4 regions of the Mesorhizobium sp. B2-1-3A genome follow, and region 1 is predicted to be linked to each of the others. Evidence: riboswitches for the same ligand, from Rfam matches in the RefSeq annotation. Region 1 holds a riboswitch; each other region holds the start of a gene.
What was found. A riboswitch is a leader RNA that binds a small molecule or an ion and turns the genes downstream of it on or off. The one in region 1 is predicted to bind cobalamin.

Region 2: another riboswitch for cobalamin. It lies ahead of FJ977_RS30630 (DUF1636 family protein); the one in region 1 lies ahead of FJ977_RS24780 (hypothetical protein).
Region 3: another riboswitch for cobalamin. It lies ahead of FJ977_RS15755 (CbtB domain-containing protein); the one in region 1 lies ahead of FJ977_RS24780 (hypothetical protein).
Region 4: another riboswitch for cobalamin. It lies ahead of FJ977_RS08075 (aromatic ring-hydroxylating dioxygenase subunit alpha); the one in region 1 lies ahead of FJ977_RS24780 (hypothetical protein).

The regions. Positions count from the first base shown of each region.
Region 1 covers NZ_VFWK01000006.1:38,858-43,061, forward strand. The annotation lists gene FJ977_RS24770 (CbtA family protein) at 1-697, opposite strand, end outside; gene FJ977_RS24775 (CbtB domain-containing protein) at 817-1,026, opposite strand; adenosylcobalamin (AdoCbl) riboswitch at 1,071-1,160, opposite strand; cobalamin riboswitch at 1,326-1,532, shown strand; gene FJ977_RS24780 (hypothetical protein) at 1,639-1,938, shown strand; gene FJ977_RS24785 (homocysteine S-methyltransferase family protein) at 1,957-3,018, shown strand; gene FJ977_RS24790 (aromatic ring-hydroxylating dioxygenase subunit alpha) at 3,068-4,204, shown strand, end outside.
Region 2 covers NZ_VFWK01000008.1:340,208-344,411, reverse strand. The annotation lists gene FJ977_RS30645 (NADH-quinone oxidoreductase subunit B) at 1-81, opposite strand, end outside; gene FJ977_RS30640 (NADH-quinone oxidoreductase subunit A) at 72-437, opposite strand; gene FJ977_RS30635 (winged helix-turn-helix domain-containing protein) at 827-2,026, shown strand; cobalamin riboswitch at 2,056-2,261, shown strand; gene FJ977_RS30630 (DUF1636 family protein) at 2,301-2,729, shown strand; gene cobW (cobalamin biosynthesis protein CobW) at 2,732-3,769, shown strand; gene cobN (cobaltochelatase subunit CobN) at 3,789-4,204, shown strand, end outside.
Region 3 covers NZ_VFWK01000004.1:14,156-18,359, reverse strand. The annotation lists gene cbiB (adenosylcobinamide-phosphate synthase CbiB) at 1-487, shown strand, start outside; gene cobO (cob(I)yrinic acid a,c-diamide adenosyltransferase) at 484-1,113, opposite strand; gene cobU (bifunctional adenosylcobinamide kinase/adenosylcobinamide-phosphate guanylyltransferase) at 1,115-1,630, opposite strand; gene FJ977_RS15760 (CbtA family protein) at 1,623-2,426, opposite strand; gene FJ977_RS15755 (CbtB domain-containing protein) at 2,442-2,621, opposite strand; cobalamin riboswitch at 2,657-2,855, opposite strand; gene FJ977_RS15750 (aromatic ring-hydroxylating dioxygenase subunit alpha) at 3,000-4,169, shown strand; gene FJ977_RS15745 (MFS transporter) at 4,173-4,204, opposite strand, start outside.
Region 4 covers NZ_VFWK01000002.1:321,891-326,094, reverse strand. The annotation lists gene FJ977_RS08080 (hybrid-cluster NAD(P)-dependent oxidoreductase) at 1-430, opposite strand, end outside; gene FJ977_RS08075 (aromatic ring-hydroxylating dioxygenase subunit alpha) at 451-1,698, opposite strand; cobalamin riboswitch at 1,814-2,015, opposite strand; gene FJ977_RS08070 (DUF680 domain-containing protein) at 2,510-2,710, shown strand; gene FJ977_RS08065 (DUF680 domain-containing protein) at 2,783-2,986, shown strand; gene FJ977_RS08060 (DUF680 domain-containing protein) at 3,055-3,291, shown strand; gene ugpC (sn-glycerol-3-phosphate ABC transporter ATP-binding protein UgpC) at 3,369-4,204, opposite strand, start outside.

The DNA.
Region 1 (4,204 bases):
AGCTGCGCTCGGCGATGGCGCCGAAGACAAGACCGATGGTGGTCCACAGCACCATATGGATGCCAAGCGAGGCAACACGGAAGCGCCACAAGAGATCGGCCGAGAATTTCTCCGGCACTTCGTTGATGGTTGGCAGCACGTACATGGCGACCGTTATGACCGCGATGAATGCCGCGCCCGCAATGATCGTTGCGTTCCAAGGGCCATACTGTGCCCAAAGCCTTCGTGACAGCCCGACCGCCGCCGTCAATGCGGCAATGGAGATCACCAGCATGATGAAGAACAGCACTGTCCGCGACCCTATCGTGTCGGGATTGCCGACCGAAGGTGGATTGGCGGGATATTTTAGGTCCGGAACCAGAACGATTGAAACGAAGGCTGCCAGGGCCAGTACTGCGGAGGTGGCGCGCGGTCCCAGGCTGCTGATGCGGCCATAGGTGTAGGCGAAGACCAGCGAAAACAGCCCGCCGATCGACGTGGCATAGACCAGCACGCCGGTCAGGAGGCCGAACCCGGCCTGTGTAGGACGGCTGACGAGTTCAGGCTCGGGCGCTTCGCCAGCGGCCTGGGCGGTTTGTTCCTCGAAGGCAATGGCCCGGTCGACCTGCGGCTCGCCGTAGATCTTGGCAAAACCAAATGCGAGAAGCCCTGCGACGATGCCGACCAGCATGCCGCGCAGCAGAAGACTACCAACCATGTTCATGATCCCCGAAGCATGACCTCGAAAAGCCCCCGGCCTTTCGGTTGCTGTCACGCGCTAAAACAAATGATCAGGACGGCATCCCTTCGGGATGGCCAGCTCTCAATGGCCAACTCTTAGTGGCAAGGGAAGCCGAGCAGGTGGCGACCGTCATGTACCCATTCATGGACATACATGCCCGAAATCATCGAGGTGGCACCTTCTTCCGCGCCGACGAAATAGATCGCAAGCAGGCACAAGAGACCGCCGAAGATCGCCCACGGAAGAAGCTCTTTCGCCGGGATCGGAACCGGACCGTAGGTTGGTGCAAAGGTGGTATTGGACATTAAGGCTCTCCTGGGATTCAGCGTCCCGTTGATCGAAACCATTTTCACGGGAGAAGGCCTGACTTTCAGCAAGAACAATTGCTGATCACAGTGGCGCGACCGTGCCGGAATTTCACCGGCTTCCAAACCCGTAACTCTGACGCCAGCCTATTCAGCCGGCGCTGTTACTGTCAACGAGATGTGATCGATCACACGGGAATGTGTTCGACCTGCCGGAACGAGGCCCTCGTGTCGGTGCTCTATCGGCTTTCCGCCCCGACCGTGTCGTTTCCGTGTGGACGGCCTTGGCGAGCAGGTGCTTATATCGTGGGGTTCAAGGTGCCCTTCAGTCGATTCGGCCGGAGGGATAATTGGGAAGCCGGTGAGATTCCGGCGCTGCCCCCGCAACGGTAGCGAAGCGTGCGTTCCGACAACAGACCACTGGGCAAATGCCTGGGAAGGTGTCGGAACCGGTCCAAAAAGACCCCTTCGGAGCCCGGAAACCAGCCTCGAACAGATTTGAACTCGACTGATCGCGGTGGGCGGTCAAGAGGTAGATGCGGACCGGCCTCAGCGCCGACCGTGGCTTTCCTCCATCACCACCAGGTTCAGTCCTTGCAAAGAAGGACGAACATGGATTCGCACAATGAAATACCGGGGCTCGCGCCCGGCAGACCGCAACGCCCTCGCACGGTGCGTCGCGTCAATGCGGCGACGATGCGCGCCGTCTCGCCGCTGCCGCCACCGGAAGAAGTGTTCTCCGACTGGCTGCTGTCGGTGCCGCATGACGCCGATCTGGAGGCCGCGGCCTTGAAAAAGATCGCGCTGATCGACCGCTGCGGCCATCTGCATCCGGACGTCTTGCGGCTGCGCACCTTGCTTGCCGTCGTCGCCGGAACCAGCGCCTGGCCGTCGCGCGTCCGCAATCTCTAAGTGCCGAGGAAAGAAATCATGTCTGCAAAATCTACTCTCACGGCCAAGCGCGGCCTGCTCGAACGTCTCGACGCCGGCGCCGTCATCTGTGCCGAAGGCTATCTGTTCGAACTCGAACGTCGCGGCTATCTGCAGGCCGGCCCGTTCGTACCGGAAGTGGTTCTCGAACATCCGGACGCGGTGACACGTCTGCATGAGGATTTCGTCCATGCCGGCTCGGAGGTTGTCGAAGCCTTCACCTATTACGCTCACCGCCAGAAGCTGAGGGTGATCGGCCGTGAGGATATTCTGGAAAAGATCAACCGTCAGGCGTTGCGCATAGCCAAGGATGTCGCCGACCGCAATGATTGCCTTATGGCTGGCAACATCTGCAACACCAATGCCTATGAAGCCGACGACAGGAAGACCCACGATGCCGTGCGCGCCATGTTCGAGGAGCAGATCGGCTGGGCGGTGGAGGAGGGGGCCGACTTCCTCATCGCCGAGACCATCGACTGGTGCGGCGAGGCCGAGATCGCGCTCGACGTGATGAAGAAAACCGGCCTGCCGACCGTGGTCACGCTCTCCGTCCACCGTGAGGAAAAGATGTTCGACGGCGTCTCGGTCGTCGATGCCTGCAAGCGGCTGGAGGCGGCGGGCGCCGACGTCGTTGGACTGAACTGCCAGCGCGGGCCGAAGACGCTGATGCCGGTGGTGCGCAAAGTGCGCGACGCCATCTCATGCCATGTCGCCGCACTGCCGGTGCCCTACCGCACGACTGACGCGGAACCGACCTTCCAGTCGCTGACCGACCGCGCCTGTTCCTGCATTCCCGGCAACCGGCCGTTCCCGACCGCGCTCGACCCGTTCACCTGCAATCGCTACGAATGCGCCGAATTCGCACGGGAAGCCTTTGATCTCGGGGTCCGTTATATCGGGCTTTGCTGCGGCGCGGCCCCGCATCACATCCGTGCCGTGGCCGAAGCGCTTGGCCGCAGCGTACCCGGCAGTCGCTATTCGCCCGACATGTCCAGGCACGCCTTCTTCGGCAGCGATGCGGCGATCCCAGAAGCCTACAAGGGCCGGCGCCTCGAGATCTGACACGCACCAGGCCACCACAGACATCCAAATCGCCAGACAGGAATGGGTTATGAACGTGCATCCTCTCCAGCAAACCCATGCCGACGGCGATACGATCGACCGGCTGGTGGCCGCGCACCGGCCGGGCCACGGCCTGATGCGTGCGTTCTACCATGATCGGGCGATCTTCGAGCGCGACATGGAACGCGTCTTTCGCCGCCACTGGCATTGCCTCGCGCATTCCAGCGTCATTCCAAACCCCGGCGATTTCGAGCTGTTCAAACTCGGCGATGAAGCAATCATCCTGACCCGTGGCATGGATGGCGCCATCCATGCCATGCTCAACGTCTGCCGTCATCGCGGCGCCGAGGTCTGCACCAGGCAGAAGGGCAATGCGAAAGCCTTCGTCTGCCCCTATCACGCCTGGACCTATTCCAGTGACGGTTCGCTGCGCGCCGCCCGCCTGATGCCGAAGGATTTCGACCGCGCCGCGCATGGATTGAAGAAGCTGCATGTCCGCCTCGCCGAAGGTCTGGTGTTCATTTCCTTCGCCGAGATGCCACCGGATTTCGATCCGGTCGAACAGTCGCTGCGAACCAGCTGCGGCCAGTATGGTTGGGCTGATGCCAGGGTGGCGCATCGCGAGACCTATCAGGTTGACGCCAACTGGAAGCTCGCCGTCGAGAACTATGTCGAGTGCTATCATTGCGGTCCGGCGCATCCGGAATATTCGCAGACGCATACTCTGGAAAAACCGACCGAGATGATCGAACAGCTCAACGCCGCGATGGAGCAACGCACCCGCGCGCTCGGTATCGAGATCGGCAGCGGCGACCGCTGGCGGAATTCGGCCGCTGGACAGGAAGCCATCCACACTTTCCGCTACGCGCTCTACGATGGTGTTTCGAGCGGCAGCCAGGACGGCTCGCCGGTGGCACCGCTGATGGGCCGCTTCACCGATTACGATGGTGGCGTCACCTCCATCCATCTCGGCGGCACGAGCTTCCTCGTCTGCTACCCCGACCACGGCATGATCTACCGCTTCATTCCGAAGACGGCTGATACCTGCGAGATGGAACTCATCTGGCTGGTGCGCGGTGACGCGGTCGAGGGCCAGGATTACGATCTGGAGAAACTGACCTGGCTGTGGAAGGTCACCACCGACGAGGACAAGAAAATCATCGAGCACACCGCGCGCGGCGTGCGA
Region 2 (4,204 bases), on a different contig from region 1:
CACCGGCCTGCCGGTGTTGGGATCGATAATGCCCTTCGGCTTCGGCGCGACGAGGGTGCCTGAACTGTCGTTCAATCCCATTCCAGCGCTCCTTTTTTCCATTCATAGGCAAAGCCGATGGTCAGCACTGCCAAAAACACCATCATCGACCAGAAACCGAGCATGCCGATCTTCGAGAAGGACACGGCCCAGGGGAACAGGAAGGCCACTTCCAGGTCGAAGATGATGAACAGGATCGACACCAGGTAGAAACGGATGTCGAATTTCATGCGGGCATCGTCGAACGAATTGAAACCGCACTCGTAGGCGGAAAGCTTTTCGGGATCGGGATTGCGGTAGGCCACCAGGAACGGGGCGGCCAGCAGCGCCAGGCCGACGACCAGTGCCACGCCTATGAACAGGACGATAGGCAGGTACGAACTGAGAAGTGCGTTCATGCAGCGGCTTTCCGTTGGCGCCAATCCACTTTGATTACAGCACCGGACCTTAATGCGGAAGCGTGACAGTTTAACCGCTGAACCGTTTTAAGGGGCCTATGCTGCAACGCGGCGAGGGTTAGCGCAGCACTTCCAGCGAAGCAAGTCAAACCTTGTTCAAAACGCCGACCTGGACGGCATATCCGGAGAAACTGGTCCGATCCGCTCCTGTTTGATTTCCTTCGCTTTTTACTCCACTTTTCTCTCCTGACATGGTTGCCGCCAAAACCCTGCTAGCATGGGTTGGAATCACCACGCAGGTTCCGCAAAAGTGGACCCCGGTTTTGCGACAAGAACTTGCCCAGACAAAGACCCGACCCACAGCCGAAGCCCCTCAGAGTGATGCCTGCATGAAGGAAAAAATCTCGCTTGCCGCCGCCCGCCGCATTGCACTCGCCGCTCAAGGGTTTCTCGATCCGCGCCCAAATGGCACACCTGACCGCCGCCATTTCGCCCGTGTGCTCTCCCGCACCGGCCTGCTGCAGATCGATTCCGTCAGTGCGGTGGTGCGTGCTCATTATATGCCGCTCTATTCGCGCCTGGGCCCCTACCCGCTCACGCTGCTCGACAATGCCGCCGTGACGCGCAAGCGCACTGTCTTCGAATACTGGGCGCACGAGGCCTCGTTCCTGCCGGTCGAGACCTACCCGCTGATGCGCTGGCGCATGCAGCGAGCCGAGCAAGGCGATGAAATGTATCTGGGACTGGCCAAATGGGGCCGCGAACACGCCGCCTATATAGAAGACATCTACCGCGCGGTCGTCGAGCGCGGCCCGATCGCGGCTTCGGCGCTCGAAGGCCAGAAAGGCTCCGGGGGCTGGTGGGGCTGGAGCCATGCCAAGCACGCCTTCGAATGGCTGTTCTGGGCCGGGCGCATCACCACGGCGCACCGCCGCGGCTTCGAGCGCTTCTACGATCTGCCGGAGCGCGTGCTGCCGCAGGCGATCCTCGACCTGCCGGTGCCCCCGGCCGAGGATGCACACCGCGAATTGCTGCGCATCTCGGCCCGCGCCCATGGCGTGGCGACATCGGGCGACCTGCGCGACTATTTCCGGCTGTCGCCGGCCGACATGAAGGGTCGGCTGGAGGAACTGGTCGAGTCGGGCGAATTGCTGCCGGTACGCGTCGAAGGCTGGGACAAGCCGGCCTACCTTCACAAGGACGCGCGCCTGCCCCGGAAAATCGAGGCGCGTGCTTTGCTGGCGCCCTTCGATCCAGTCGTCTTCGAGCGCTCGCGCTCGGAGCGGCTGTTCGATTTCCACTACCGGATCGAAATCTACACACCGGCTGAAAAGCGCCAATACGGCTATTACGTCCTCCCCTTCCTGCTCGGCGACCGGATCGTCGCGCGCGTCGACCTCAAGGCGGACCGGCCGGCGAGCGTCCTGCGCGTCCATGCCGCCTACCCCGAGACCGGCGCGCCGCCTGAAACCGCCGCTCAGCTCTTCGAGGAATTGAAGCAGATGCAGGGCTGGCTTGGCCTTGAACGCATGGACGTGACTCCGGCAGGCGATCTGGGTCCGGCGCTGGCCGACATCGCCGTGTCGTAGCCGTGCGTTGACACCGCTGCCTGCAAAAGCCTAAATCCCGTCCAGACGGTCCCTTGCCCGCAACGGCAGGGGCTAAGAGGGAATGCGGTGCGGGATTTCGATCTCAAATCCGCGGCTGTCCCCGCAACTGTAAGCGAAGAGCCAAGGCCGAAAGCCACTGGGAGTTTCCCGGGAAGGCGGCACCCAAGGCGATGACCCGCGAGCCAGGAGACCTGCCGTCTGCGACAAGAGAATCCGATCGCCCGGCGGGTTTCCGGGCAAGGAGCCCGGCTTTTTGGACCAGAACAGCAGTTTTTCGGCTGGCACAGCGGACAATTCGTCCGCCGACAGCGAAGCCTTGGCCGGCGTCACGGTCATCGTCTGCGCCTCCTGTCGCGACGAGACCGGTTCCGACGCCCATCCCCGCGCCGGAGAACTGTTGGCTGAGGACACGCGCCGCGCCGCAGCCGATGACAACATCCGCGTCCGCACGGTGGAATGTCTCGGCAACTGCAAGCGCCGGCTGAGCGCCGCGATCCTGCGCGATGGCTGCTGGAGCTATGTGTTCGGCGACCTGACCGTGGCCAGCGGCGCCGACCTCGTCACCGGCGCCAAACTCTTCGCCACCTCGACCGACGGCCTCATCCCGTGGCGCGGCCGCCCCGATTCCCTCAAGCGCGGCCTTGTTGCCCGCATCCCTCCCCTCGACATGCTGAAGGACTGATCATGAGCGCTTCCGTATCCCGCGTCCCCTGCACCGTCGTCACCGGCTTCCTCGGCGCCGGCAAGACGACGCTGGTCCGCCATCTCCTGGAAAACGCCGGCGGCAAGCGTATCGCCATCATCGTCAACGAGTTCGGCGACATCGGCATTGACGGCGAGATTTTGAAGGGCTGCGGCATCGACACCTGCCCGGAGGAAAATATCGTCGAACTGGCCAATGGCTGCATCTGCTGCACCGTGGCCGACGATTTCGTGCCGGCGCTCGACCAGATCCTGTCGTTGACGCCGAAGGTCGACCACATCCTGATCGAAACCTCGGGCCTGGCCCTGCCCAAGCCGCTGGTCCAGGCTTTTCAGTGGCCGACGGTGAAGAGCCGTGTCACGGTCGATGGCGTCATCGCCGTGGTCGATGGTCCCGCACTTGCCGAAGGCCGCGTCGCCAACGATATGGACGCCCTGCAGGCGCAGCGCGCCGGGGATGAGAGCCTTGACCATGACGACCCGGTCGAGGAAGTGTTCGAGGACCAGATCGCCTGCGCGGACCTGATCATCCTGTCGAAGAGCGATCTGATGGACGCCGCCGGCTCGGCCCGCGCCAATGCCATCGTCAACGAACATTCGGCCCGCGCCGTGAAGATCGTGCCGACCTCGCATGGCAAGGTCGATCCCTCGGTGCTGCTCGGCCTCGGTCTCGCCGTCGAGGACGATATCGAGAACCGCAAATCCCATCATGACGGCGCGTTCGACCATGAGCATGACGACTTCGACACCTTCATCGTCGACATCCCCTCGATCGCCAATCCGGACGAGCTGGCAAAGCGCGTCGCCACCGCCGCCGAACAGGAAAACGTGCTGCGCGTGAAAGGCTTCGTCGAGGTCGGTGGCAAGCCGATGCGGCTCCTGCTGCAGGCCGTCGGCCCGCGCGTCAATCATTACTATGACCGCGCCTGGACGGCCGAGGACGACCGCCGCTCGCGCCTCGTCGTCATCGGCCTCAAGGGGCTGAACCGCCCGGCAATCGAGGCTATACTCGCCGGCTGATTTTCAGACACGGACCGCGATGCATATCCTCACCACGACCTCCGCCTCGCTCGACGATCTCGCCGAGCCGGTCGATCTGCGGCAGACGCCGGCGGATATCGTGGCCCTGTCCTTCACCGACAGCGACCTTGCCGGCCTGGCCGCGGCCTGGAAGGCGGATGCCGGCCGCCTGCCCTCGATGCGGCTGGCGGCACTGCGCGACCTGCGCCATCCCATGTCCGTCGACCTCTGGATCGACAGCGTCGCCCGCCACGCCAAGATCATCCTGGTGCGCATCCTCGGCGGCTATGACTGGTGGCGCTATGGCTGCGACCAGCTTGCCTCGATTGCCCGCGAACGCGGCATTAAACTCGCGCTGCTCCCCGGCGAAAGCCATGACGAGGACCTCAGGCTGATCGAAGCCTCGACGCTGCCGCGCCAGGAATTGGACGCGCT
Region 3 (4,204 bases), on a different contig from region 1:
CTTCTGGACCGGTGTCGGCGGGCTGGCCGGCGGAGCCGCCTACAAGGCCGCCAACACCGCCGATTCGATGATCGGCCACCGCACCCCGCGCCACGAGGCCTTCGGCTGGGCGGCGGCGCGCTTCGACGACTGGATCAACCTGCCGGCCTCTCGGCTGACGGCGCTGCTGATCGTGCTGGCGGCTTTCCTGGTCAGGGACGCCGATCCCCGCGGCGCCTGGCATGCGGTGTGGCGCGACGCGAAAAAACACCGCTCGCCCAACGCCGGCTGGCCGGAAGCGGCAATGGCGGGCGCGCTCGGTCTGGCACTGGCCGGACCGCGCAGCTATGGCGGCGTGCTGGTCGAGGATGTCTTCATGGGTGAAGGCGGCCGCCGCGACGTCGACAGCGGTGACATCAGGCGGGCGCTGAAACTCTACCGCGTCGCCGACTATCTGCTGATCGCGCTGTTCGGCTTGGTCTCGGTGATCGCGGTTCTGGCGTTCTAGAACTCGATCCCTTGCTGGGCTTTCACGCCCGCCGAAAAATGGTGCTTGGTCACACCCATTTCGGTGACCAGGTCGGCCGCTTCGACAAGCGCCGGCTTGGCATTGCGGCCAGTGACGACAACATGCAGGCCCTCGCGACGCGCTTTCAGCGCTGCAACCACCTTGTCGAGATCGAGATAGTCGTAGCGCAATGCTATATTGAGCTCATCGAGCACGACAAGGCTGATCGACGGATCGGCGATCAGCTCCAGCGCCTTGGCCCAGGCGGCTTCGGCAGCGGCGATATCGCGCTTCAGATCCTGCGTCTCCCAGGTGAAGCCCTCGCCCATTGCGTGCCAGACGACGCGGTCGCCGAAGGCCGCGAAAGCGTCCTTCTCGCCCGTGTGCCACTTGCCCTTGATGAACTGGACGACGCCGACGCGCTTGCCATAGCCGAGCATGCGGAGCGCCAAACCGAACGCTGCTGTCGTCTTGCCCTTGCCCGGGCCGGTGTTGACGATCAGCAGACCCTTCTCGATCGTCTTGGCCGCCACCTCGGCGTCCTGCACCGCCTTGCGCTTGGCCATCTTGGCGCGGTGGCGCTCTTCGTCCCTGTCTTCGGTGGTCTTGCCATCGATATCGGTCATTTCATTTCACCTTGAGCGGCAGCCCCGCCACCATCAGCAGCACCGTATCGGCGATCGCCGCGATCTGCTGGTTGAGCCGACCGGCCTCATCACGAAACCGGCGCGCCAGTGCGTTGTCCGGCACGATGCCTTGCCCGACTTCGTTGGATACCACGAACCACGGCCCGCGCGGCCGCGACAACACATCCGCCAGCCGCCGGCATTCAAACCCAAGGTCATGGTCAGCCAGCATGTGATTGGTCAGCCACAGCGTCAGGCAGTCGACCAGCACAGGCCGGCTATCTGGCAAAGCCTCGAGCGCGCCGGCGAGGTCGAGCGGCGCATCGATGGTCGTCCAGCCCGCGCCGCGCCGCGCCCGATGCAGCGCGATGCGCTCGCGCATCTCGTCGTCATAGGCTTGCGCGGTGGCGATGTAGGTCCATGGCGAGGGCAACGCCGTCACCAGGGTTTCGGCATGCGCGCTCTTTCCCGAGCGCGCACCACCGATGATGAAGGTCAGCCTGCCGCGATCAGGCAAAGCTGTCGCGCAGGCTGGTCGCGGTGCCGGTGAAGCGTCCGCGCACCACGCCGACGACGGCGCCAAGCACCAGCCAGAACACCAGACTGGTCAGCGTCACCGCCACCACGAACTGGTGGTGCAGGCCTTCCGGGATCGGTGTCTCGAAGCTGTCGGGCTGCGGCGCGCCGACAATGTGCGGCGCCACGATCAGCAGCACGGCAAGGATGGCGAGCGGCAGCGACTTGCGGAACGCGATCAGGCCAAGCCCGATGGCGGTCGCGACCACCGTTGCCACCCACCAGATCTGCCGCTGCGTGAGGTCGGCCGCCGGCATGGCGGGCAGTTCCGGCGGCAGGCCGAGGCCGGGCGCCAGCGTGAACACGGCAAAGCCGGCCAGGCCCCAGAACACGCCCTGGCGCCAGTTGCCGATGCCGCCGGCGAATTCCGAAACAGCGACCAGGATCAGCGCGAAACCGATGCCGGTGACGACGTTGGAAACCACGTTGAAGGCAAAACGCTCGAAGCCGTCGGCCGGCGCCCAGCCTTCGTCTTCGGCCGGAGCAGCCGCTGCGGCCGGAGCCGGGGTGGCAGCGCTCATGGCATTCGATGCCGCCGGCGCGGCGGAACTCATTGCGTTGCCGCTGGCGGCATCAGCCGGCGCCGCGGCATGGTCATGGCCGCCTTCGGCCTGTTCGTAGACTTCCGCCTTGAGGATCAGCGGCACGGTGGCATAGGCCTGCATGCAGGCGAGGACGACGCCGGCCACGAGCCCTGCGATCGCCGCGATGAACACGACGTTGCGAAACAGATTCATGATGTCAGATCCTCGTCAGTGGCAGGGAAACGCCATCGAATGCCGGTTGTCATGACCAGCATTGTGGACCGCATCAATGTGCGAGAAGCCGACGAAGCCGATGATGAAGGTGCCGAGCAGCGCGGCGAACGCCAGCTGCATGAAGCGCGACTGCGAGGAGACGGAGGCGCCGCGGGAGACGGAAGCGGTAGTCATGTCTTGTCCTTTCACCCTCCACCCGAGGGCATCGAAGTCAGTTTCCTGTCGCCGGCAGGTCTCCTGGCTCACGGATCAGCGCCCTTCCCCACCTTCCCGAAGACAAATCTTCAGTGGCATATGGAGAGGACTACCGCACACAGTTGCGGGGGCAGCAACGGCATTGGGCAACAAGTCAGCCCGCACCGCATTCCCTCTTGGCTCCAAAATGGAACCGACGACATCAGCGACTATAGGCAGAATCATTGCCTCCGGCAAACCAAATTCCGCCGGTAACCAGCGCGATTACGCCATGCCGGCCACATCAGCCGTCATCGGCGCAACAATTGACAATTGTGCCGGCCGGGTGTCGGCTGGCCACTTCACAGGAAGCCAGCCATGCAACCCATTGCCAGCGAGCGCGATCCCTATAACGGCTTGACCCAGGCCGAACCCACCCTGCCCTCATCGGCGTATTGGGATGAAGCGGCTTATCAGCTGGACCTCGATGCCATCTGGTACAAGAACTGGCTGCTGGTCTGCCGCGAGGCCGATCTGGCCCAGCCGCTGGCCTTCCGCCGATTCCGCATCGGCACGCAGGACATCATCGTGCTGCGCGACGACACCGGCGCGCTGCGTGCCTTCCACAACACGTGCCGGCATCGCGGCTCGCAGCTTTGCCAGGAGAGCGAGGGCCGGCTGAAGGCGCGGCTGATCACCTGCCCCTATCATGCCTGGTCCTATTCGCTTCGCGGCGACCTCGTGCGCGTGCCGTCGAAATCATTGCCGGACGGCTTCGACAAGGCCGACCATCCGCTCTATCGCGTCGCACTCTCGGTATGGCGCGGCTTCGTGTTCATCAATTTGCAGGAGGATGCGGCCGGCTCGGCGCAGGCATCCTTCGACCCTGCCTCCGGCAATCTCGGCAACTGGCCTCTGGAAACGCTGGTGACGGGCCATGTGCTGCGCAAGGTGATGCACTGCAACTGGAAGATCTTTTGGGAGAACTTCAACGAGTGCCTGCATTGTCCGGGCGTCCACAAGGACCTGTCGCGGCTGGTGCCGATCTATGGCCGCGGCCTGATGAGCCGGCATGACGACCCCGAATGGACCCGCCACGCCGACAATGACGCGCCGGAGTTTTCCGGTGGTCTGCGGACGGGCGCCGAAACCTGGTCGAGCGACGGCAAGACCCATGGGCCGATCTTCCCGGGATTGACACCGGCCGAACGCGCCGCTGGCCAGACCTACGCCACCAGCCTGCCCTCGATGTTCATCGTCGGCCATGTCGACTATGTCAGGACCGTCCGGCTGGTACCGCTCGGGCCGGAACAGACGGAACTTGTCGCCGAATGGCTGTTCGCCCCCGAGGCGCTGGCCGCAACCGACATCGACAACATCATCGCCTTCGGCACACAGGTGCTGGAGGAGGATGCGGCGATCTGCGAGGTCAACCAGAAAGGCCTGCGCTCGATGCGCCACGCCGCCGGCGTGCTGATGCCCGAGGAATATGAACTGCACCGCTTCCACAACTGGGTGCGCGAGCGCCACGCGGCACTTTCACCGTGATCCTCACAGCGACTTCGGCAGGTAGCGCCAGGTCA
Region 4 (4,204 bases), on a different contig from region 1:
GCATCGACATCATCGGCGTCACGCCGGAACCGGCCGAGATGAACAGGTATTTGGCCGCCGGATGGCTGTGCAGTGAAAAGTCGCCGCTCGGCCCATAGGCCTTGACGTGCGAACCGGGTGTCAGGTGATCGAACATCCAGCGCGTGCCGATGCTGCCGGCCTGCGCCTTCACCGTGACCGCGATCGAGAAGGGCCGCGACGGCGAGGAGGACAGCGTATAGGTGCGCATCAGCGGCCCGTCCGGCGCAGGCAGCTCCAGCGTCACGAACTGGCCCGGCTTGTAGCGGAACCAGGTCTGGTTGTCGGATCGGAAAGTGAAGGTCTTGACGTCAGGCGCCTCGTCGCTGACGCCGATCACTTCCAGCACCTGCAGCCTGTCGTTCCAGGGGGCCATCTGATCGAGATGGCGATAGAGGCCAAGGTCGGTCATCGCATTCATCCCTCAACCTCTCAGGCGACGCTGCGCAACGCCGGCCGGCCGCCTTCGGCAAGGCGCGGACCGATGAAGCGGGCGTACCAGTCGACGAACTGGATCACGCCGCCCTCGTGAAGCTCCGAATAGGGGCCGGGCTCATAGGCCGGCGACAGGATGCCGAGGGCATTTTCCTCGACTATGCGGCGGTCCTGATCGTTGGTCTCGGTCCACACATGGGTGAGCTCGGCAAGATCGTAGTCGACGCCCTCGATCGCATCCTTGTGCACCAGCCATTTGGTCGTCACGGCGGTTTCGGTGGCGCTGATCGGCAGCACGCGGAAGGTGACGGCATGGTCGATGAGGATATGATTCCAGGTCGTCGGGTAGTGATAGTGCATCAATGTGCCGATACGGTCGGCCGAGACGCTGTCGGAGAGGTTCTTCTTCACCGCCCGCTTGCCGTTCATCGTGTAGCTGACCGCATCGCGCAGCAGCGGCGCCCGCGTGGCGCGGTATTGCCCCGCCGGGTCGATGCGGAACTTGCTCGGCAGGCCGGCCGCTTCGCATTTGGCCCAGTGCGCCAGCATCTCCGGATCGCTGTCGGCGCCTTGCACTCCGGTCACGGTCGGTGCTTCCGGGAAGGTTTTGCACAGCTCCGGGTGATTGCCCGCGCAGTGATAGCACTCGCGGTTGTTTTCCCAGACGAGCTTCCAATTGCCCTTTTCGACGATGGTGCTCTCGAAGGCGATCTTTGCCTCGCTGAGCCGGTGCGGCTTGAGATAGGGTTCGATCATCGCCCGCATCGGGGCGAAGTCGGCTGGATCCTTCGCCAGGCAGATGAAGATGTAGCCGGCGACGCTTTCGCAAGCGACCGGCTTCAGCCCGAACTGGCTCTTGTCGAAGCCATCGGCCATCTGGCGGGCAAACAGGAGGCGACCGTCGAGCTCATAGGTCCACTGGTGATAGGGACAGACCAGTTTGGCGGCCGTGCCCTTGTCCGTGTTGCAGACCCTGCTGCCGCGATGGCGGCAGGAATTGTGGAAGGCGTTGATCTTGCCCTGCTGATCGCGCACCAGCACGACCGGGTAGTCGCCGATCTGTACGGTGATGAAGCTGCCGGGCTTGGGCAATTCGCAATCATGGCCGATGAAAAGCCAGTCGCGGTACCAGATCAGCTCCATGTCGAGCTTGAAATAGTCCGGGCCGGTGTAGAAAGGCTGCTCGAGCGAGAAACCCTCTCTGCGGCTGTTCAAGAGCCTCAGCATATCGTTGCGCACATCCATGTCCTGTCCTCGTGTTTAAGGACTGACTATGGTGGTGATGGAGGAAGGATCGGATGCAGTCCCGGCGAAGCGCTGGTCATGCACTATCCACCTCTTGACCGCCCACCGCGATCAGTCGAGTTCAAAAATCTCGGGCTGGTTTCCGGGCTCTGGAGTGTCCTTTCGGACGGTCGCGACACCTTCCCAGGCTTCCGCCCAGTGGTCTCCCGTTGCGACTTGAACTCCACCACCGTTGCGGGGGCAGCGCCGGACTTTGACCGGCTTCCCAATTCTCCGCCCCGTCGTCACGAAGCGGCACCTGAGATGGCCATGATCTAATCACGACAGCGCATGCGACATCGGCATGAAAGCGACATCGCATCCATGTGGCGCGACACGCTTCAGCAACCATGGAGTCAGGAAGAACGGCCACGAAACGCGTCTCGGTGACGACGATGCCGGCTATCGAAATCGTCCCGGAACCGAAGCAAAAAGGGTTAACGGTTTCGAAAAGTGACTATTAGCAGATTCTAAAATCGAACCGAACGGTTCGTTTCTGTTGACGGTGCGTACAGCACGCTGTGAACGCTGAGCCTTCGATACATCAGGTGATCGTATTGCTGGTTTTATCTAATCGATTGATATCAAAAAGAAAAATGTTTGCAATGGAATGCCTTGGTACAATTTCAAGTGGTGGATTCTTGGTCCACACGGAACAACTTCGTGATTGGAAACGGCCACATGGCTTTCCCACATCGGGGCTGTCCGAACGACGCGATTTTAATCCCAAGACACGCCGCTAGACGGACGGGAAAATACTGGAGTACCAAAAATGAAAAAGATTGTTCTCACTGCCGCCGCCCTTCTGGCCATTTCCGGCAGCGCCTTCGCTGGTAGCGATCACTATGGTTCGAATGCCGCTGCAGCCACTGCTGCCGTCGACAATTCGTACACCGCTTCGACCAAGAAGTCGGAACCGGCTGCTCAGGCGCCTGTCACGGGTGCCGATCGCAACCTCTTCGGCAACAACTAACAGTCGATTTCCAGCAGGCGGTGGCCCTGGCTCGCCGCCTTGGCGGAACTCGAAGAATTCAGGAGACTTGAAATGAAGAAGATCATCCTTGCTGCCGCCGCCGTTCTGGCTATCTCCGGCAGCGCCTTCGCCGGCAGCGACAACTACGGCTCCAATGGCGCCAACCAGCCCGCTGTCACTTCGACCGACAGCTCGTACACCGCTTCGATCAAGAAGTCGGAACCGGCTGCCCAGACACCTGTCCAGGGTGCCGACCGCAACCTCTTCGGCCACTAACGGCCGATTCTCCGGGGTGGCGGGCCTGCCTGCCGTCCCGTTGAAACTTGAAATTCAGGAGACTTGAAATGAACAAGATCATCATCGCCGCCGCCGCCGTTCTCGCTCTCTCGGGCAGCGCTTTCGCCGGAAGTGACAACTTCAACTCCAATGGCGCCAACCAGCCTGCCGCGACTTCTGTCGACAACTCGCGCACGGCTTCGATCCGCAACGGCGATTCGCCCGTCTACAAGCTGCTCAATTCGTCGGGCGATGTGCAGAAGTCCGCGCCCCAGGGCGCCGACCGGAACCTCTTCGGCCACTAACAGCCAAAGTCGATCGTAAAAGAGAGCGGCGGGCCTTGCCCGCCGCTCTTTTTGTTTCTGCCGTCAAGACGGGCTTCTTAAGCGGCCTTTGCTTCCGCTTCATGCAGCGCGAAGGACCGCCCGTCCGTGTCGAAGATATGCAAGTCCTCGGCATTGGCGGTCAGCCGCAGCGTCGAGCCGCGCTTGACCTCGACATTGCCCGGCAGCTTGGTCACCAGGGGCAGGTCGGCGCGGCCGATGTCGGCATAGACCAGTTGAACCTCGCCGAGCTGCTCGACGTAATCGACCGTTCCCTCGAACAGATAGTCCGCGCCGGTGGCGATGATCAGGTCCTCCGGCCGCACGCCGAAGCTTACAGCCGCACCCTTCGCCGAGGCCGGCGTCGTGATCGGCACCGTAGCCTTGCGCCCGCCGACATGGCTGACGACGGTCGGGCTGCCTGATTTGTCGATCGTCGCCGGCAGGATGTTCATGGCCGGCGAGCCGATGAACTGGGCGACGAACAGATTGCCGGGCTTCTTGTAGAGATCCATCGGCGTGCCGACCTGCTCGATGTGGCCATCCTTGAGTACGACGATGCGATCGGCCAGCGTCATCGCCTCGACCTGGTCGTGGGTGACGTAGATCATGGTCGTGTTGGGCATCGATTCCTTGAGCTTGGCGATCTCGATGCGCGTGGCGACGCGCAGTGCGGCGTCAAGGTTCGACAGCGGCTCGTCGAACAGGAACACTTTCGGATTGCGCACGATGGCGCGGCCGATGGCGACGCGCTGGCGCTGGCCACCCGACATCGCCTTGGGCAGCCGGTCGAGATATTTGGTCAGCTGCAGGATTTCCGCCGCCTGGCGCACGCGGCGGTCGATCTCGGCCTTGTTCTCCTTGCCGATCTTCATCGAGAACGCCATGTTGTCGT